Regions from separate parts of the Acidovorax sp. 69 genome, predicted to be linked through region 3. Evidence: predicted binding sites of a transcription regulator. Region 3 holds the regulator's gene; each other region holds the start of a gene.
The links. The regulator LexA, encoded in region 3, represses DNA repair genes until DNA is damaged. The targets are predictions, from matches to a motif close to ACTGTATNNNNATACAGT.
Positions count from the first base shown of each region.

Region 1 (6,905 bases), 1.1 Mb from region 3:
GTCAGCCGGTCTTTGAACTCCAGCACCCGGGTCACGGCCGTGCCCATTCCCATCAGTTGCAGGGCGGTTTCGGGGGCCAGGCGCTGCACGTCGTCGAACCAGGTCATCAGCCGGTCGATGAGTTCGTGCATCTCGCGCATGCGCTCCTGGGCGTGGCGCTCTTCGTCTGAACTGGGTTCTTCGAGCAGCGCCATGCGCAGCATCGACAGGGTGGGCTCGATCTCGCGGCGGCGGCGCTCCTCAACCAGCACGCGAAAGATTTCCCACACATCCTTGGGCGCTTCGAAGTATTCGCGCCGGTCGCCGTGTTGGTGGCTGAGCTTGACGAGACGCCAGGCCTGCAAACTCCTTGAGCCCCATGCTCACGTTGGAGCGAGAGAACTCCAGCGTCTCGGCGATCTCGTCGGCATTGACCGGGCGCGGCGACAGAAATATGAGCGCATACATCTGGCCCACGGTGCGATGGATGCCGCAGCGGCTGCCATTCCACCGAAATGGGCCACAAACTGGCGGTTCAGGGGAGGAAGTGTTGTGACCCAGGTCATGGAGGCGTATTGCGCCTTGGTTTCCTGAATTTTCAGTAAATACTGAAAATTCAGGAAATACAAGAACTCCTCTGCGGCACCGCATTGACATGGTGGAGACACGAAGGGCATGCAAAAAAACCGCCGAAAGAGGACAATACCGGGTTTGCCCCAGGGTTCAGCTGCACCCTGGCCGGTTGATTCCACCCAGAACAACATGTCTTCTTCCACCTCCCGCATGCCACTGATCGACATGGTCAAGGGCATGGCGTGCGCCGCCATCGTCGGGCACCACCTGGCCTTTTACGGCCCGATGTCGGACATCGCCCATCCTCTGGCCCCTGTGCTGATGGCTTGGCTGTATGACTACGGGCGGATGGCCGTGCAGGTGTTTCTGGTGCTGGGCGGCTACTTGGCGGCAGCCAGCCTGGCGCCGCAAGGGCTGGCGCGTTTTGACCATGCGGGCAATGCCATCGCCAAACGGTTCGTGCGGCTGGTCGTGCCTTATGCCGTGGCGCTGCTGCTCTCGGTGGTGGTGTCGGCCCTGGTGCGGCCGTGGATGGAACACCCTTCGGTCCCCGAGCAGCCCACCCTGTCCCAATTGCTGGCCAATGCCTTGCTGCTGCAGGACATCGTGGGTGAAGACGCCTTGTCGGCCGGGGTCTGGTACGTGGCCATCGACTTTCAGTTGTTTGCGCTGGGCGTGTTGTTGCTGGCGGGCGTCAAGGCGCTGCGTGGAGCAGGGGCGCGGGGGCAGGCTGACCGACTGGCCCAGGGGCTCGTGGTGGCGGGTACTGCGGCGTCGTTGTGGGTGTTCAATCGCATGGGTACGCTCGACATGTGGGCGCTGTATTTCTTTGGCTCCTACGGTCTGGGCATGATCGCCCACTGGGCCGTGCGGGCACCCCAGGGGCGCCAGGCACAGGGCTGGCTCGCTGTCATGGTGTTGCTGGGAGGGGTTGCGCTGGCCCTGGATTTTCGCGGCCGGATTGTCGTGTCCACGGTCACTGCGCTGTGTCTGGTGCTGGCCTTGCGCTCCGAGCGCGTGCGCTCATGGAGCGGGTTTGCGCCGCTGGTGCAATTGGGACAAATGTCCTACTCGGTCTTTCTGGTGCACTTTTCGGTGTGTCTGCTTGTCAATGCAGTGGTCAGCCATCTCTGGCCAGATTCGCCCGTGCTCAACGCGCTGGGCATGGTGTTGGCCTTTGTGTTGTCACTTGCCGCCGGGCGGGTGTTGTACCTGCGGGTGGAGCGCCATGTGCCCTCATGGACCACGGCCCTGCGCTGGCAACTGGGGCTGGTGGGTGCGGGCATGCTGGTGGCGGTGTCAAGCCACTGGGCTTGATGCCTCGCAGCCTCTAGCAATACAGAACGCTGCGCCTGCGCTCGTCGAAGCGCGGCAGACGGCGTTGACAGGCTCCGCCTGATCGGGGTGGGAGGGCAGGGCGCGGATCCGCGCACCCCCCCATGGTTCTAGCCGAGCAGCTTGCGCTCGCGCCGCTTGCGCTGGCGGTCCAGGAACCAGGCCATGAAGGGCAGGATCAGCATCGAACCGGGGATCACCCAGATAAAAAGATAGGGACTGACCGACGACGCTGAGCGCATCACGCCGCGCAGATGGGTGCGTTCGTCGGCAGTCCAGTTGCCCTGGCGGCGCTGCTGCACCAGCCATACCACCGACCCTTTCATGGTGGCCATCTCCCGTTTGAGGCGGCTTTTTTCGCGGCTGTTGCCGGCCAGGAACGAGCAGAACCACTCGGGTGCCCGCTCCATGCGGCTCTGGAAGGCCAGGGTTGAGTCCGGGTCGAACGGGTCGATGGACGGGGGGAGGTCGGGCGGGCTCGGCGTGGTCATGGCGGCTGCCATTGTCACTGCTGGGGACCGCAACGCCAAGCGGCGTATTGCAGGCGGGCCCGGCAACGACAGCCTCAGCGGTGCAACTCGCCCGCGCTTTCGGGCTGGTACAGGATGTCCTTCACGCGCACGGTCATCGACTTGCCGCCCGGCCCTGGCCAAGCCAGTTCATCTCCCACTGACAACCCCAGCAGCGCGCTGCCCACCGGCGCAAAAATCGAGAGCCGGTCTGTGCTTCCGTCCATGTCGCGGGGGTAAACGAGCGTCAGGCAGAACTCCTTGCCAGTCTCCAGAATCGAGAACTGCACCGTGGAGTTCATGGTCACCACGTCGGGCGGAATGTCTTCGGGCGCCACCACGTCGGCGCGGTCCAGCTCGCCTTGCAACTCGGCCTTGCCCGGAAAAACGCTGGCGGGAATGGCTGCCAGCAGGGCTTCGATGCGGTCGATGTCCAGAGAAGACAGGGTGATCTGGGGCTTGCGCGCCATGGCGATACCTCGGTGGGATGTTGCAAAGGGCGCGACTGTAGACCATCGTGAATCTCGCACTGCCGCGCGAGGTCAATGGGGCCGTCGACCGACAGGGCCCCTCGGCGATACCGCCAGGGTTTTGGCATGCTGGCCTTGGTGCTCAGTCTCCCCGGAGATTGCGCGCCTTGATGCTGGTGCCTAGCCGCCTGCAGGGACGTTGTCGATCCCCCTGCGCGCCCAGTGCCGCACCAGACCGCTCCGTCTTCTCGCGGCCGTGCCAATCGGACAACATAACTGTATAAAAATACAGTATTCTGTGGATCTTGCCACCGACCTCCCATGAGTGTTTCGTTCCCATGCCGCGCCGATCCATCGACACCACCGACATCCCCCCAGCGCCCGAAGAAATCCGCATCCCCTTGCAGGCGGTGCGGGGGCGGGGCGCTGCCAGTGCCATGGCGCACCGGTTTTCCCGCGACGTGCGCGATCCGGTGGACGACGGCTGGGCCAGTCCGCACACCGGGCAGTGCCGCGCATCGGGCCTCCAGGAAGTCGATGAGGACGGTGGCGAGGGCGATGGTGGTGCCACCGCACTCGCCACGCGCGTGCATTTTGAAAACGTGCGCAGCGCCATCAGCGCCAACGATTCGCCCGACATCTCGTTCGACCTGTCGGTCAACCCCTACCGTGGGTGCGAGCACGGTTGTATTTACTGCTACGCAAGGCCCACGCACAGCTACCTCAACTTCTCGCCGGGGCTGGACTTTGAAACGCAGATCATTGCCAAGCGCAACATTGCCGACGTCCTGCGGCGCGAGCTGGGGGCGCCGCGGTATGCAGCCAAGCTCATCAACATCGGCTCCAACACCGACTGCTACCAGCCCGTTGAGCGCGACTTGCGGCTCACCCGCAGCCTCATTGAGGTGATGCGCGACGCACGCCACCCGTTCTCGCTCATCAGCAAATCCAGCGGGGTCGAGCGCGACCTTGACCTGTTGGCCCCACTCGCTGCGCAGCGGCTGGCCGCCGTGTACATCACCATCACCACGCTCGACCCGGCGCTGGCCCGCCGCATGGAGCCCCGTGCCGCAGCACCCCACCGGCGCCTGCGAACGATCCGCGCGCTGGCCGATGCGGGCGTGCCCGTGGGCGTGAGCGTGGCGCCGCAGATCCCGTTCATCACCGAAGACATGGAGCAGGTGCTGGCAGCCGCGCATGACGCCGGTGCCCGCAGCGCTTTCTACACCGTGCTGCGCCTGCCGTGGGAGCTGGACGCGCTGTTCCGCGAATGGTTGCAGGTGCACTACCCCCAGCGCGCAGCCCGTGTGATGGCGCGCGTGCAAGACCTGCACAACCTCTCAGACGCCCAGCGCGGCGCGGGCAAAACGTACCACAGCGACTTTGCCACCCGCATGAAAGGCAGCGGCCTGTGGGCCGACCTGGTGCGCCAGCGGTTTGCCACCACCTGCCGCAAGCTGGGGCTGAATCGCGAACGGATGGAGCTGGATCTGTCGCAGTTTCGGCCCGGGTTGCTGCGGGGCCAGAGCAGTTTGTTTTGATGTGCGGGGCATGACCCTTGGGAGCGTTTACGTCCTCCCGCTGGGAAAATATGGGTCACATCGCCTGAGGTGCTTGCGGATAAAGCGCAAATAGCTATCAAAAAAATAGCAAAATCATGGCTCCCGCGTCTGCTCCGCGGCATGACAGACCCAGCGCTGGGCATCGTCTCCCCTACACGCCCCACAGCCGCTGCACCACCTGCGTGTACAGAGGAATCCCCAGCACGATGTTCAGCGGAAACGTCAGCCCCAGCGACAGGCTGACATACAGCGATGGATCGGCCTCGGGGATGGCGTAGCGGACGACAGCCGGCACCGCGATGTACGACGCGCTGGCTGCCAGCACCACCAGCAGCACCGCGTCGCCCGCAGGGACTTGAGCCATCCACGCCAGCCCCAGCGCGAGACTGGCGTGCACCAGGGGCCCCAGCACTGCATACGCCAACAGCCACGGCGACTGCTTGCGCACGGCCGGCAGGTTGCGCGCGGTGGCAAGCCCCATGTCCAGCAGGAAAAGACACAACATGCCCTTGAACAAGTCGCCCGAAAAGGGCTGCATTGCTGCCTTGCCCGCATCGCCGGTGACGAGGCCAATCACCATGGCGCCCAACAGCAGCAGTTGCGTTCCGTCGGTGAACGATTCATGCAGGATCTTGCCGATCGACAGTCCTGGTCCGCCGGGTCCTGCACGCGGTGCTGGCATTGCCCCGCCGCCAGTGCCCGGCATCGCCATGGCCAACACCGGCGCTGCCGCAGGTGTTGCGGCTGCAGCCAGCCGCTGGCGCTGCGCGTTGGCCAGCATCACCGCCAGGATGATGGCGGGCGACTCCATCAGCGCCATCGCCGCTGCCATGTAGCCGCCGTAGGCAATGTGCTGCGACTCCAGATATTGCGTGGCAGTCACAAACGTCACTGCACTGACCGAGCCATACGTCGCCGCCACCGCTGCCGCGTCAAAGCCTGACAAAAACCGCCTCAGCAGCGCAAAGCCCACCAGGGGCACCACTACCGCCAGCAGCACGGCCAAACCCAGGCTGCTGACCACGCTGGGCGTCATGCCCGAGGCCGCCAGCGCAAACCCGCCTTTGAGGCCCAGCGCCATCAGCAGGTAAATGGACAAAAATTTCGAGATGGCTACAGGCATCTCGAGGTTTGATCGCACCAGGCATGCAAACACCCCCAGGGCAAAAAACAAAATCGCAGGGTCCAGCAGGCTTTGCATCGTTCAACTCCTTGTTGGGGCCCGATGCTAGGGGTGGCCATCTGCAAAGTAAAATCGATTCGAATGCGACTACCTATAGATAAAAATCTATGAACATTACCTTTCGCCAGCTGCGCCTCTTTTTGGCGCTGGCCGAAACCGGCAGTGTGAGCGCCGCCGCCAAGGTCATGCATGTGACCCAGCCCACTGCCTCCATGCAGCTGCGAGAAGTAACGCTGGCCGTGGGCCTGCCGCTGTATGAAGTCGTTTCGCGCCGCGTGCACCTCACCGATGCCGGGCACGCCCTGGCCCGCACTGCGCGTGCCGTCGCTGGCGAGTGGGATGCGTTTGAGCAGCGCATCTCTGGCACCAAAGGCCTCACCAGCGGGCGGCTCAAGGTCGCCGTGGTGAGCACCGCCAAATACTTTGTGCCACGCTTGCTGGGCAGCTTCTGCAAGCTGCACCCGCAGATTGATATCTCGCTGGAGGTGCTCAATCGCGACCATGTCATCACGCGCCTGCGCAGCAATCTGGACGACCTTTACGTGATGTCGATGCCGCCCGCTGACTTGCCGCTGGAGGATCACATCCTCATGCCCAACCCGCTGGTGGTTGTGGTCCCTGCAGGCCATAAGCTCGCCGCCAAAAAGCGCGTCCAACTCGATCAATTGCAGGCCGAGCGCTTCATCCTGCGCGAAAAAGGCTCAGGCACCCGCATGGCCACCGACGCTCACCTGAGCCAGATGGGCTTTGCCCCCGGCGCTATGCTGGAGCTGGGCAGCAACGAAGCCATCAAAGAGTCGGTAGAAGGCCAATTGGGCGTGTCCATCGTCTCGCGCCACGCGTTGGGCGCCCACCACGAGGGTCTTGCCATCCTCAACGTGCAAGGCTTTCCCATCCAGTCGCAGTGGCATCTGGTCTGGCCCAAAGGCAAACAGCTGTCGCCCATTGCGCAAGTGTTTCGGGAGCATTTGATGGGGGAGGCTCAGGGCTGGATGGTGGCACGTTGATTCCGTGGCTGTCGCTGCAGGGGTGCAGATGTGTTGACGGATGGGTGCCCCCGCACACGCAAGCCTCGCCAAGGCTGTTCGACAATGCACGCGCCTATCATCAGCCCACTGCTTTCAGGTCGCAACGACCGTGGCCCCCCCACACCCGCTGCGTTGAATGGACCCAAAATCCTTCGGATGCGCGGCCCTTCTGAAGCCGATGTACCCATTCCACCCCATGCAGCCCGTCAAGCTAACGTCCACCAACTGCTGCAGTTTCTGCGGCGCGACCAGCTACCACCGCGTGG
Region 1 is NZ_PGEP01000001.1:3,534,918-3,541,822, reverse strand. It holds partial or broken gene CLU85_RS16255 (GbsR/MarR family transcriptional regulator) at 1-545, opposite strand, end outside; gene CLU85_RS16250 (acyltransferase) at 742-1,869, shown strand; gene CLU85_RS16245 (hypothetical protein) at 1,998-2,378, opposite strand; gene rnk (nucleoside diphosphate kinase regulator) at 2,453-2,866, opposite strand; gene CLU85_RS16235 (PA0069 family radical SAM protein) at 3,205-4,407, shown strand; gene CLU85_RS16230 (sodium-dependent bicarbonate transport family permease) at 4,580-5,629, opposite strand; gene CLU85_RS16225 (LysR family transcriptional regulator) at 5,719-6,618, shown strand; gene CLU85_RS23035 (hypothetical protein) at 6,836-6,905, shown strand, end outside.
Region 1: the regulator LexA is predicted to act here: its motif matches at 3,142-3,159, upstream of CLU85_RS16235 (PA0069 family radical SAM protein).

Region 2 (6,905 bases), 380 kb from region 3:
TGGCGTCAAGCGCGTGATCGTGCTCATGGAGCATGTCGCCCGCAAGAAGGATGGCACTGAAGACATGAAGATATTGCCCCAGTGCACGCTGCCTTTGACAGGCGTGGGTGTGGTGGATCGCATCATCACCGACCTGGCCGTCATGGACGTGACGCCAGAGGGTCTGAAGGTGGTGGAGCTGGCGCCGGGTGTTACGTTTGATGCCCTTCAGGCCAAGACAGGCGTGACGCTGATCCAGTAATCATTCATACCTGCCCGCCGGTGTCGGCGCAGTAAAAAAGGCCGGGGCCCCTTGTGGGGCCCCGGCCTTTTGCATTTGCACTTCGCCAGCCCCCATGCATCGCATGCGGGCCCTGGAAATTACATGGCGCTGAATTCGCCCGAAGGGATCTGGCCGGTGCGCAGAGCTTCAGCAGCCTGTGCACGCACAGCAGCGCGGTCAGCCGTGGACTTGTAAGTCACGACACGCGAGCCAGCAGGCTCGATGGAACGGGTCTGGGCGACCGTAGCGGCTTCAGCAGCCACTTCAGCGCGGGTGCGGCTGGTTTCAAACTTGGTGGCAAATTGCGAAGCATCGGCTTCGTCGGCTTGTGCACCAAAAGAAGCGAAAGCGGCCACAGCGGCGATAGACAGGAAACGTGCAGTCTTGTTCATGGTGAAACTCCAGTGAAATTCAAAAAACAGGGGTGAGGTACTGACAAATACGCAAACAGGGGAACTGCGGATTCAAAAAGAATCAACCGCGCTCGCCCGAAGGGATCTGGCCAGTACGCACAGCGTCAGCAGCCTGGGCACGCACCGCAGCGCGGTCAGCCGTGGACTTGTAAGTCACGACACGCGAGCCAGCGGGCTCGATGGAACGGGTCTGGGCCACGGTAGCGGCTTCAGCAGCCACTTCAGCGCGGGTGCGGTTCGTTTCAAACTTGGTGGAAAATTGCGAAGCATCGGCTTCGTCGGCTTGTGCACCAAAAGAAGCGAAAGCGGCCACAGCGGCGATGGAGAGGAAACGTGCGGTGTTGTTCATGATGAAAATCCTTGAAGTTAAAAAAGCGGCTCAATCAAACCGGAACGGCTGCAAAACAAAGAAGGGCTGCTGAACCGGGTTCGGTGAGTCGCCTTGCGGGTTCGGCTCATCGATGGGTTGAACTGTACGCCGATGGTGTTCAGAGAAAAACCACTGGGTCGCGAACTAACTGTTCCAGTATTGGAAACAATCAATGAGGAACTTTTCAGGGTTTACCCATGCCTGAGTGCCAATGGCCATCAAAAAGATGGCTTCAGACCCCAGCGTTCCATGCAAACCCTGATTCAGATTTGGGACAGTCCAAAGGGGCGCCTCGTGCCGACTTCCTGCCCTTCGCCTTTGGGCTGCAGGCCTATCTGGCCGTAGTTCCAAAGCAACGCTTGATGTGCATCAAGGCCGTTCGGAGCCACGCAGTGTTTTGTGTCAGTGCCTTGCAAGAGAACGGCATATAGTCCGAGGTAACGATTTGTGTTCCTCGCATGACAGATACCCTTTTCCCTGCGGATATCGACACTACTGACAGCCCCCACTATCTGCGCGCGCTGACCGATATGGCTGACCGGCGTACGGTGGTTGCCGACGCAGCCATCTACACCGACAACGGCATCAAGTTGGTGGAAAAGGGGACCCGCATCGACAGCCGGCTTTATGACCGCCTGGTGCAGCACAAACTGCGCGAGCCCATCGACCGCCACCTGTCCATCGAGAACCCCGTGGACGTGCCCGCTTTGCTGGTGGCGGGCCAGACGCTCATTGAGCAGGAAGTGCTGCCGGGCATGCTGGTCGAGGCATTGGGGTCGGCGGCCCGGCTTTTGGCGCCGCTGCGCTCCCTGCCATTGCCGACCTCCATGGCCTGCAAGCTCACGGTGATGCGTGACCAGCGGCCCCAGCTGTTTCAGCACAGCTTGCAGATGATGACTGTGGCCGTTTTTCTGGGGATCAAGAGTGGCCTCACTGAGCGCGATTGCGGCGCGCTGGCCGCTGCCGCCTTGCTGCATGACCTGGGTGTGCTGCACATGGACCCGGCCTGGAGCGACCCTGACCACAAGGTGGTCGGTGCGCAGCGCAAGCATCTGGTGGCGCACCCGATCACCGCCATGCTGATGATTCGCGATACCCAGTCCTATTCCCGTGCCACTGAAGTGGCCGTGTTAGAGCACCATGAGCGCATGGACGGGAGCGGCTACCCCCGCGCACTGGCCGGTGCTGACATCACGCCCATGGGCCGCATTCTGCTGTTGGCCGAGGTGGTGACTGCGTTTTACGAAAAATACGACGATATGCCAGCGCAGCGTCTGTCGTTGGTGCTGCGGCTCAACCACCGTAAATTCCCGTCGGCATTGGTCGCGCATGTCCTGCCTTTGCTGCAGGAAGAGGTGACTCGCGAATCGGCCCTCATGCCCTTGGGCAATGATGCTTCGCGCCAGATTGACTTGCTGGCCGAGGCTTTTTCTTACTGGGACCAGCTCAAGGCAGCCTTGCCCCCTGCCACTGGAACTGGCACCAAGGCCCTTGAAGGTAGCGCCTTTGCATTTGCCGACTCGCGCTTGCTTGCCCTTCAAAAAGCCTTGGTGGAAGCGGGGTCACACCCTCAGCAGCAGGGCGATTTGATGGCGCAATTGCAGGGTGATGCCATCGGCATGGCCGAGGTGGCCTTGGTGGGGCGAGAGGCACTGTGGCAGTTGCAAAGCATTCTGAACGCCAGCCATCGTCGCTGGCCCAAGTTATCGGACCGTGCGACCCCTGCGGACGCTGCTGTGGCCGACTGGTGTGATTGGGCGCTGCGGAGACTGTGAAGGATGGATTGCACGTAGCCAGCCGTTTGGCGCTTCTGTGTGATCCACCCCCGGTGACAGGGTGCGTCTGGATCTTGAAATCACCGTAGGCTTTGGCGCGAAAGAGCCCATGAGCAGCGATGGTCCGGGCGGAAGTTTCTGGATGTCACTGGGTGAGCGATTCCGTCCAGGCTGCCATACCGCCTTGGGGGCAGCCCTCGCTGCGCGGAGCGCGAGACAGTGGTGCCCTTTGGCTTTTTCTCTCAATGCGGCCATCGCAACTGCGCGCATTCGTTTCGATCCGGATGCTTGCAACAGTGCGTGGGGTCCGGGTGCCGCTGACTGACCCTGTGGGGTAGTGCTTTGCGACAGGCATTCATAGCCCCATAGTCGTTCTTTTTCAGCGTCTCCCTCATGGGGTGCACATGCTTCAAAATACTGTGTATATTCACAGTATTCTTGTTTTTGAAGCCATTTCGCCACCATGTCTGCATTGCGCCTTTCCCTGCGGGTTGCGTCTGATCTTCCCGCTGTCGTGCCGGGTGTCTGGCATGCAGATACCCTGGGCATGGGCCTGCACCCAGCGCAGCCCACAGGGTATGCGCTGCTGGACACCCAGTTGCCCGGCGGAGGCTGGCCGGTGGGGGCTTTGAGCGAGGTACTGCAACCCTCGGCAGGCCTGCATGAATGGCAACTGGTGCTGCCAGCGCTGGCACAGGCTACCGCCCAGCGGGCGGGTACTGTGGTGGCTGTGGCCCCCCCCTGTGAGCCTTTTGGCCCGGCACTCACGGCGAAGGGGCTGTCGGCACAGCGGTTGTGCATGGTGCGGGCCGATAACGCCAAGGCGGCACTCTGGGCTGCCGAGCAGGCACTGCGGTGCCGCGATGTGCTGGCCGTCATGGCCTGGCTGCCGCAGGCGCAACCGGCGGCCTTGCGCAGGCTGCAATTGGCGGCGGCGCAACAACAGCAGTTGTTGTGGGTGTTTCGCCCGGCCAGCGCTGCGCTGCAGGCGTCGCCCGCCTTGCTGCGGCTGCAGGTACAAGGGCTGGCACTGCCGGGTGACGCCTCGGCATCGCCAGGGATGCAGGTGCATATCCTCAAACGCCGGGGGCCGCATCTTGCGCAGGGGCTTGATCTGCCGGCTTGTCACCCTCAGTTGGCGCAGGCGCTGACAGCGCAGGCAGAGCGCCGGCGTGCCGCACAGATGGCGGTCCATGCAACGGTAATGCATCGCAACACGGCAGTCCTTGGGGATACACGGGAGCTGTGTCAGCGCTCTGTGCCCGTGCCTGCGATGGTTGGGCCGGAGGGGAGGGAGCATGCACTGGATCGCACTGCCATTGCCATGGCTGGATGAGTCCGTAGCAAGGCGCGAAGGCGCCGGAGCAGTGGGCCCTGCGCCAGCAGCAGCTGGCAGCGGGGCGGCCCCAATGTCGCCCAGCCCGCTGGTGGCCGCTGCGGCGGGGTGGTGGGCCTTGCGTTTCACTCCGCGCGTGGCGCTGGTGGATGGTGACACCGTGTTGCTGGAGGTCTCCAGCACCGAACGGCTGTGGGGCGGGCCCGATGTTTTGTTGGCGCTGGTATTGCAGGCTTGGTCCGATGCCTGCGTTGGTTTGGCGGATGCAGCGGCAGGCGATGACGTTGGTGGACAAACAGCTGACCCGCCAACCACCGTCTGGGGCTGTGGGCCGACAGCCCTGGTGGCGCAGGCTTTGTTGCGCATGGCACAGGCGGCGGAGAGCCGGCGGCCCCACGGTCCCAGAGCCTCGGAAGGCAGCCACAAAAAGACCGCACTGGTTGATTGGCCGCAGGCGATCTCGCCGTTGTCTGACAGCGCCCTGAAGGGCTTGCCTTTGCACACTTTGACGGCCTTGCGCCCGCATGTGGCCAGCCTGGAGCACATGGGCTGCCGCACGTGGGGGTCGCTGCATGCGCTGCCGCGTGCCGGGGTGGCAAGGCGTTTTGGTGCCGGCGTGTTGCGGGTGCTGGACCAGGCGTTGGGCGATGCCCCGGAGGCGCACCGCTGGCTGGAATTGCCCGAGCAGTTTGTGCTTGCCACCGAGCTGCCTGCATTGGCAGAGTCGGCCGATGCGCTGCTGTGGAGCGCCAACCGCACCCTGTTGTCGGCCCTGCAGGGCTGGCTGCAGGGCCGACAACAGGGTGCGCTGGCGCTGGAGCTGGCCTGGCGCCACGACCTGCGGCGCATCGATGGGGTGCTGATCGCCCCTGCGCAGGCCCTGCAGGTACGCACCGCCCAGGCCACGCAAGACATGGCGCACTTGCGGCGCCTGTTGTCTGAAAACCTGGCACGCACGGCCCTGGCGGCACCGGTCAACCAGATCACGCTGCGCCTGCTGGAGTCGGCACTGTTGCCACACCGCAGCGCGAGCCTGCTGCCACCCGGTGATCGGGGTGCGGCCCATGACCATTCATCAGACGTGCAGGGCGAGGCCTTGCACCAGTTGCTGGAGCGCCTGTCAGCCCGCCTGGGGGCGGACCATGTGCTGGCCCCCGTGCTGCAGGCCGACCATCGGCCCGAGCGCATGCAGCAGTGGCGACCTGCGGCCGAGGTGTTATGCCTTGTCACGGCAGCCCGCCCTGCAATGCGTCCTGCCGTCCGGCATGTGCCCGCCAGCGTTTCGGGTGCCGCGCTGGATATGCACCCCCATGCCTTGCTGCTGCCCACCTGGCTGCTCAATCCGCCCCGCCGCTTGCTTGTGCAGGGCAACCGCCCCTGTCACCACGGTCTGCTGCGCCTGTTGGCCGGTCCCCATCGGTTCGAGGCGGGTTGGTGGTCTGCCATGGAGGACGGCGAAGATCCGGCCCGCCCCGGTGCGGGCCTGGCCTTGCGTGACTATTTTGTGGCGCACAACGATGTGGCGGGGCTGGTGTGGGTGTTCCGCGAGCGGCTGGCGCCTGTTTCTGAGGGCACACAGGCCCTGGCGCGCCCCCATCGCTGGTTTTTGCAGGGAGTTTTTGGGTGATGGCGCGCAGTGCCGCTGGGGTGGTGCCTTCGCCCCTTGCTCTGACTTCGGCCAGGGACTCCTCCGTGGCGCCGTCCGTGCCAGCCGTTGCAGCGGGGCTGCCGGGTTATGCAGAGCTGCACTGCCTGTCCAACTTCAGCTTTCAGCGCGGTGCATCCCACCCGCAAGAGCTTGTGGAGCGTGCCTTGGCGCTGGGTTATCAGGCGCTGGCACTGACGGATGAATGCTCGGTGGCGGGGGTGGTGCGGGCACATGAAGCGGCTGAAAAATCAGGCCTGCATCTCATCGTGGGCAGTGAGTTCTTGTGGGGCGATCTGCGGCTGGTGGCGCTGGCGCGCGACGCCGAGGGCTGGGGAAACCTGTGCGAGTTCATCACCGCCGCCCGCGCGGCAGCGCCCAAGGGCGAGTATCGCGTGGGGCCGGGCAGCCCGTTGGCGCTGCTGCGCGGGTGCGAGCTGCTGCTGGCCCCATGCCGCCAGCGTTTGAATGCTTCTGATTTTGTAGCTGTCAGCGCTTGTATATCAAGCGCTACAAGCCATTTTGACTCATATTTTGACGGCCATATCTGGCTGGCCGTAGAGTTGCATCTGGCGCCGGACGATGGTTTGTGGCTGGCCACGTTGCAGCGCGTGGGGGCTGTGCTCAGTCTGCCGCTGGTGGCCGCTGGCGACGTGCACATGCATGGGCGCGGGCGCAAGCCGCTGCAGGACGTCGTCACCGCCGTGCAACGGGGCTGCAGCGTGGCGGAATGCGGCTTTGCCCTGCAACCGAATGCCGAACGCCACCTGCGCCGGCGTGTGCGGCTGGCAGGCCTTTATCCGCCCGAGTTGCTGGCAGCCACGCTCACGGTGGCAGCGCGTTGCTCCTTCAATCTCAAGGAAATCAAGTACCAATATCCGCTGGAGACCGTTCCGGCTGGCATGACGCCTGCCCAGGCACTTGCCTGGCTGGCCGAGGAGGGGGCCAGGGGCCGCTATCCCCAAGGGGTGCCCGACTGGATTGCTGCGCAGATCCGCAAAGAGCTGGTGTTGATTGCACATTGCAAGTACGAGATGTATTTCCTCACCGTGCACGACATCGTGCGCTTTGCGCGCAGCGTGGGCATCCTGTGCCAGGGGCGCG
Region 2 is NZ_PGEP01000001.1:2,786,618-2,793,522, reverse strand. It holds gene CLU85_RS12765 (CoA transferase subunit B) at 1-241, shown strand, start outside; gene CLU85_RS12760 (DUF4148 domain-containing protein) at 361-654, opposite strand; gene CLU85_RS12755 (DUF4148 domain-containing protein) at 737-1,024, opposite strand; gene CLU85_RS12750 (HD-GYP domain-containing protein) at 1,504-2,820, shown strand; gene imuA (translesion DNA synthesis-associated protein ImuA) at 3,284-4,156, shown strand; gene CLU85_RS12740 (DNA polymerase Y family protein) at 4,119-5,783, shown strand; gene CLU85_RS12735 (error-prone DNA polymerase) at 5,783-6,905, shown strand, end outside.
Region 2: the regulator LexA is predicted to act here: its motif matches at 3,237-3,254, upstream of imuA (translesion DNA synthesis-associated protein ImuA).

Region 3 (6,905 bases):
TGGCGGCGGTGGCACGGCCGGAGGACTTCTTTGACATGCTGAGGGCGGAGGGCTTGGTGCTGCAACACGCGGAGGCCTTGCCAGATCACTATGATTTCAATAGCTGGCAGCGCTTATCAGACAAGCGCTTGACCGTAGTTTGCACCGAAAAAGATGCTGTCAAGCTGTGGGCTCATCACCCCGATGCGCTGGCCGTGCCCTTGGTGGTGCAGATCGAACCCCGATTTTTTGATGCCCTGGATGGCAGCCTGTCTGCCTTGGTGCCAAGGATCGCAGCCCCCGGGGCGCCGCTATCATCCCCCCCTGCCTGAACGAACCCGCCGTACCCTCCCGGAAAGCTCCCCACTCCATGGACCCCAAATTGCTTGAACTGCTGGTCTGCCCCGTCACCAAAGGCCCCCTGACCTATGACCGCGAGGCCCAGGAACTGGTCTCCCGCAGCGCTCGGCTGGCCTACCCGGTGCGCGACGGCATTCCTGTGTTGCTCGAAAACGAAGCCCGCACACTGACCGACGAGGAACTGGAGCAGTGAGCGCCACGGCCGCTGCGGCAGTTGACAGCCCGTTCACGGTGCTGATCCCGGCCCGCCTCGCGTCAAGCCGCCTGCCGGACAAGCCCCTGGCCGATATCGCCGGTCTGCCCATGGTGGTGCGGGTGGCCCAGCGTGCTGCCCAAAGCGCTGCAACCCGCGTGGTGGTGGCGGCAGACGACGCCCGCATCTTGCAAGCCTGCGCTGCCCATGGCGTGACAGCCATCATGACCCGCGCTGACCACCCCAGCGGTAGCGACCGGCTGGCTGAGGCCTGCACACAACTTGATCTGGATGGTGACGACATTGTCGTCAACGTACAAGGCGACGAGCCGTTGATAGACCCTGGTCTCATCAACGCCGTGGCCGCCCTGCTGCCTGCCCGGCCGGAAGCCAGCATGGGCACAGCCGCACACACCATTGCGTCATTGGGCGACTACGCCAATCCCAACGTGGTGAAGGTGGTCCTGGATGCGCGGGGCCTGGCGCATTATTTCAGCCGTGCACCCATTCCTTTTGCGCGCGACCACACAGACTCTGCCTGGTGGCATGGCGCCGCACAGGCCGCCGCCCCCGGTGTGGCCGCCCTGTCGGGATTTGCGCCGCTGCGACATGTGGGCATTTACAGCTATCGCGCGGGATTTTTGCGGCAGTTTCCGCAACTGGCCCCTGCACCGACCGAAGCGGTCGAGGCATTGGAGCAATTGCGTGCGCTTTGGCATGGACACCGCATCGCCGTGCATCTGGCTGCCACGGCCCCCGGGCCAGGGGTAGATACCCCGCAAGACCTGGAGCGGGTGCGCAGCCTGTTTCGCTGAGCGCCCCGCCCCTCAGCGCTTGACGTTACCCCCTTGCGGGGCACCTATGGGGAAGCGGTCGCTCATGTAAGTCAGCGCAAGGTGGTCACATGCTATCCTCAACTGTAACGAGAGCACCGCATCCCGGGCGCAAAGAACGGCTTCAGGCGCCTTTCGAGCGTCCCCGCCAGCGGCGCCAACCGATTTCTAACCTTCGAGGACATCCATGAGACTGATTTTGTTGGGCGCGCCTGGCGCCGGAAAGGGCACGCAAGCCACGTTCATCTGCCAGAAATACGGCATTCCCCAGATCTCTACCGGCGACATGCTGCGCGCAGCCGTCAAAGCTGGCACACCCCTGGGCCTGCAGGCCAAGGCTGTGATGGATTCGGGTGCCCTGGTCAGTGACGACATCATCATCGGTCTGGTCAAGGAACGCATTACGCAACCCGACTGCGCCAAAGGCTTCCTGTTCGATGGTTTCCCCCGCACCATTCCCCAGGCCGACGCCATGAAGGCGGCGGGGGTCAAGCTGGATTACGTGCTTGAAATCGATGTGCCCTTTGACGCCATCATTGAACGCATGAGTGGCCGCCGCTCGCACCCCGCCAGCGGCCGCACGTACCACGTCAAGTTCAACCCGCCCAAGGTGGCAGGCAAGGACGACGTGACCGGCGAGGAGTTGATCCAGCGCGAAGACGACAAGGAAGACACTGTCCAGAAGCGCCTGCAGGTCTACAGCGACCAGACGCGCCCCCTGGTGGACTACTACAGCAGTTGGGCCCAGGGTGAGCCGGCAGCTGCCCCCAAGTACCGCGCGATCAGCGGCACGGGCAGCGTGGACGAAATCACGGCGCGTGCCTTGCAGGCGCTGGCCAGCTGATACGCGGCCTGGGTCGGCCCCGGCCGGTCAACCAGCCCATGATTCAGATTGAATAGAAGCGGCGCCCTGCAAAGAAGCGTCGCTTTTTTCATGCAGTGCCATAGCGCCACTTGCGGGTGCGGTATCCAACCGGCAGGGCGAGCGAAGCACTCAACAATGCAGGCTATAGGGCAGCCCCCCAGGTCCTCTTGTTCAAGCAGGGCCGGACCGCAGCCCATACGCTTTGCCATCCACGAAAAGGTACTCTGCGCGCAGCACCGCCTCGCCCTTTTCGCCCCGCAAGGTAAACCCCACCACCGACAACAGAGTGCCCGGTTTGATCTCCTGCACCTGCCAGGCCTGCATACGCGTCAGCGGCGCCAATTCGACCGCCCATAGCCGGTCTTTGCGGGTAGGCAACACCACCTTGGCCAGCAGCACCCGCCCGTCCACCGGTGCCGTCTGAGCGGGTATCGGCCGCTGTGCCAAATCCGTCGGCAACTTCAAAAGGTCGGGCAGTTCCAGTTCCAATTCGGCATGCGGGTTTTGCCAGCGCACTTTGCGCACCGTGCCCTCCAGATAAATGGGGCGGTCGGGATCAAAGCTGCTCCAGCCATGGTGTGCATGAACCCCCAGCGGCAAGGCGGTGGCGGCGGCGGCGAGCACATGGCGGCGTTGCAATGTCATAGGGGCTCCTGAAGCAATGAAGATGAGACGGGTCGCGCGACTGCCACCATCACAGATAGGCTATCCAGCGGCCACACACGACCATCGCCAACCAAACCATGGTGGATGCCAGCATCTGAAAGCGGGCCAAGCCGTCCAGCAGCGTGAGCGATCCCCGCGCATGAAACCATGCGGCATTGCAGCCCGCCAGCATTAACAACAGCATCTTCAAGGTGAATGCCCGGCTGCTGAGCAACTCGGCAGGCTGGGTGGCAAACATCAGCAAGCCCGACGCCGCTGCCAATCCAAACCCGCACAGCGCCAGCGAAAGGCTGAGCCGGGCCAGATCTTTCACCGGCAAGGCGGCACCCCACCCAAACACCCGCAGCTCCAGCAAGACCAAATTGCCGAGCAGCAGCGCTATGCCCACAATGTGCGCAACCTCCAGGGCCGGATAGGCCCAGGCATGTGTCTTGAGCACGGCAAACATCGGTGCAGCCCCTTCAATCAGCCCGAAGCAGATCGAGCATCAAAGTCACACGTGCCTTGACAGGCGACAGCCCCTGGGAGTCTGGCAGCAGATCCCCCGGCTTGGGAAGCACCTGCCCCTCTGTACATCGGGTGGAGCGCACCACCCTCACCCCCGTGTTTTGTGCACGCGACAAGGCAGCCTCCAGGCTATGGTGAATGGTTCCGTTGCCAGTGCATGCCACGACCAATCCCTGCACCCCTTCTCGCACCAGCGCATCTACGGCTTTACCCGAAGCCGCCGCGTGGCTCATAACCACCTCAACCCAGGGCCATTCGCCAGGATTTGCTATATTTTCAATAGCATCATGAACATACTTCACTTGCGCCAGAGGCCAGTTTTGCACCAAACGCACGCGTCCTTCCTCCACCCAGCCCAGGGGGCCTGCATCGCCTGAGTTGAATGCATGCACCCGATAGGGATGGATCTTCTGCACATGCCGCGCGCCATGCACCTCGCCAGCAGCAACCACCATCACCCCCGCAGCCCCCGGTGCCAGCACCACTGCCACAGCGTCCAGCATGTTTTGTGGGCCATCGGGGGTGAGGGCTGACGCAGGGCGCATCGCGCAGGTCAGCACTACGGGCTTGGGTGTATCCAGCACTTCCTGCAGAAACCACGCCGTCTCCTCCAAGGTGTCTGTGCCATGGGTGATGACCAGCCCCCGCACCTGCGGGTCCTTCAAATGGTGCGCGCAACGCAAGGCAAGCGCACGCCACACCGCGTAGTCCATGTCCTTGCTGTCAATCTGTGCCACCTGCTCCGCCACCAATGCACCGCCCGCCAACACCTGAAGGCCGGGCACTGCGGCCAGCAACTCGTCCACACCCACCTGGGCAGCGGTATAGCCAATGTTGTCCCCCGCTTGTGCCGAGGTGCCCGCAATCGTGCCTCCGGTGCCCAAAACCACAATTTTTTGCCCACTCACTTGCGTACTCCGAAAAACTGGTGAAAAATACAGTTACTGGATTAAAAAACAGTTGTTCGCCACTGTAACCGCCTGCACCGGAAACCACCATGCTCGACAACCCGAAACTCACCGCCCGCCAGCAGCAGATCCTGGATCTGATCCAGACCGCCATTGCACGCACTGGCGCGCCCCCCACCCGTGCAGAAATCGCGACCGAGCTGGGATTCAAGTCGGCCAACGCCGCCGAAGAGCATCTGCAGGCCCTCGCCCGCAAAGGCGTGATCGAACTGGTGAGCGGCACCTCGCGCGGCATCCGTCTGCGCAGCGACACTGTTCGCTCCATCAACGCGGCGCGCGGCAGCCAGTTCAACCTGCCCATTCCCGGTTTGTCGCAACTGGTGCTACCCTTGGTGGGGCGCGTCGCAGCGGGTTCGCCCATTCTCGCGCAGGAACATGTAGACCAAACCTACAGCGTGGAAAACAGCCTTTTCCAGCACAAACCCGACTACCTGCTCAAGGTGCGCGGCATGTCCATGCGCGATGCCGGCATCATGGACGGCGATCTACTGGCCGTGCAGTCCACGCGTGAAGCACGCAATGGTCAGATCATCGTGGCTCGCCTGGGCGATGATGTCACCGTCAAACGCCTGCGCCGCACCGCCACGGCCATCGAACTCCTGCCCGAAAACCCCGACTATCCGGTCATCGTCGTGCAGCCCGGCGAGCCCTTCGAAATCGAAGGCCTTGCGGTCGGTTTGATCCGCAACACCATGTTGATGTAGGCCCCAGCCTCCTGTCAGGGCCACACCGCAGGTGGCGGGCGTTTGGTGTGCTGGCAACGGCACGCCAGCCCTGCGGTGCCAGGCTCGTTTCATGCCAGTCAGTAAGTAAGTACCAGGCATGAAATCACTTTGCAATCCTGCCTATGTCCAACCCCCGACCTTCGGAGTTTTCACATGGGAATTGCATTGTTCACCCTTCCTGTATTTCGCAACCCGCTGCGCGACCTGATGCGCCGGCTTTCACTCCAAGTGCCGACTGGCGTCGCGCCAACGGGTCATCGTCCAACAACGGCATCGGCTATCCTCGACCGGCCGCAATGGAGCAACGAAGCCGGTCTCAGCAGCCGCAGCGGTGAGGACAGCCGCATCTCCCCGTCTCCCCAGCGCCCGGCGGATGCACAAGGCACACGCCCCATGCGTGGCAATTGGCCATTCACAGTCAAACCGCCAGTTCGCAGTCCCGAAGCCCCCATCCGGCCACCAGCCGCTGCCAGTCGGTCTTTTCTTTCCATCCCATCGATGGGCAGTAATCGCCACACCTTTCTTGCGTCTCTGACAGCGGATGCAAGCACGCACCAAACCACCCGGGTCCTGCGGCGAAAATCAGACTCCGGCACAGGCCGATTGGTGATCGCAGGGCGGATGGCCGATGTGTGCGCAGAACTGGACCGCATCGCCGCTTCAGAGGCCATTCAGGCATAGAACCCATCCCCAAGTCTTGCCGGGGCGCGGGCGGCAGCCTCTTGGCGCCGTTATGCAGCGCGCATTGCCAGCCACGCTGTGCCTGGCAGGAATTGCTTTGACCGAGTCAACACTCGGTCACCAAAAGCTGTGGATTTTGATGAGCAAGGCAGCCACCGGACGCGGTGCGGCTTTCCCTGCCAAGGCACAATGTCGGGATGAACATTGTGATTCTCGACGATTACCAGGATGCAGTGCGCAAACTGCATTGCGCATCTCGGCTCGACGCATACACCGCGAAGGTTTACACCAACACGGTCAAGGGACTGGGCCAGCTCTCTGTGCGACTCAAAGATGCCGACATCATCGTGCTGGTCAGAGAACGCACCCAAATCACACGGCAACTGGTCGAGAAGCTCCCGCGACTCAAGCTCATTGCGCAGACGGGCAAGATAGGGAGCCACATTGATGTGGCCGCCTGCACAGAACGTGGGATTGCCGTGGCTGAAGGCGTGGGCTCCCCGGTGGCCCCTGCAGAGCTGACATGGGCGCTGGTCATGGCATCCATGCGCAGGCTGCCCCAGTACATCTCCAATCTCAAGCATGGAGCCTGGCAACAGTCTGGACTGAAGACGGCATCCATGCCTGCCAACTTCGGTCTTGGCAATGTATTGCGCGGCAAAACGTTGGGCATCTGGGGTTATGGGCGCATCGGACAACTGGTTGCGAGCTACGGCCGGGCCTTCGGCATGAATGTACGTATCTGGGGCCGTGAAGGCTCTCGTGCGCAGGCACTGACAGACGGCTACCAGGCAGCGACCACACGCGAAGAATTTTTCTCGCAGTGCGATGTCATTTCGTTGCACCTTCGACTGAATGACGAAACACGCGGAATCATCTCGCTTGAAGACCTTTCGTGCATGAAACCAACCTCATTGCTCGTCAATACATCGCGCGCAGAGTTGATCGAACCCGATGCTCTGATCGCGGCCCTCAACCGGGGACGCCCTGGCATGGCGGCCATCGACGTGTTCGAGAGCGAGCCTATCCTGCAAGGCCATGCTTTGCTGCGGCTGGAAAACTGCATCTGCACGCCTCACATTGGCTATGTCGAACAGGACAGCTACGAGCTGTACTTTGGTGCTGCCT
Region 3 is NZ_PGEP01000001.1:2,410,247-2,417,151, reverse strand. It holds partial or broken gene lpxK (tetraacyldisaccharide 4'-kinase) at 1-311, shown strand, start outside; gene CLU85_RS11100 (Trm112 family protein) at 350-532, shown strand; gene kdsB (3-deoxy-manno-octulosonate cytidylyltransferase) at 529-1,347, shown strand; gene adk (adenylate kinase) at 1,553-2,209, shown strand; gene CLU85_RS11085 (DUF6152 family protein) at 2,402-2,875, opposite strand; gene CLU85_RS11080 (hypothetical protein) at 2,925-3,344, opposite strand; gene CLU85_RS11075 (asparaginase) at 3,358-4,311, opposite strand; gene lexA (transcriptional repressor LexA) at 4,401-5,075, shown strand; gene CLU85_RS22990 (hypothetical protein) at 5,250-5,777, shown strand; gene CLU85_RS11060 (D-2-hydroxyacid dehydrogenase family protein) at 5,975-6,905, shown strand, end outside.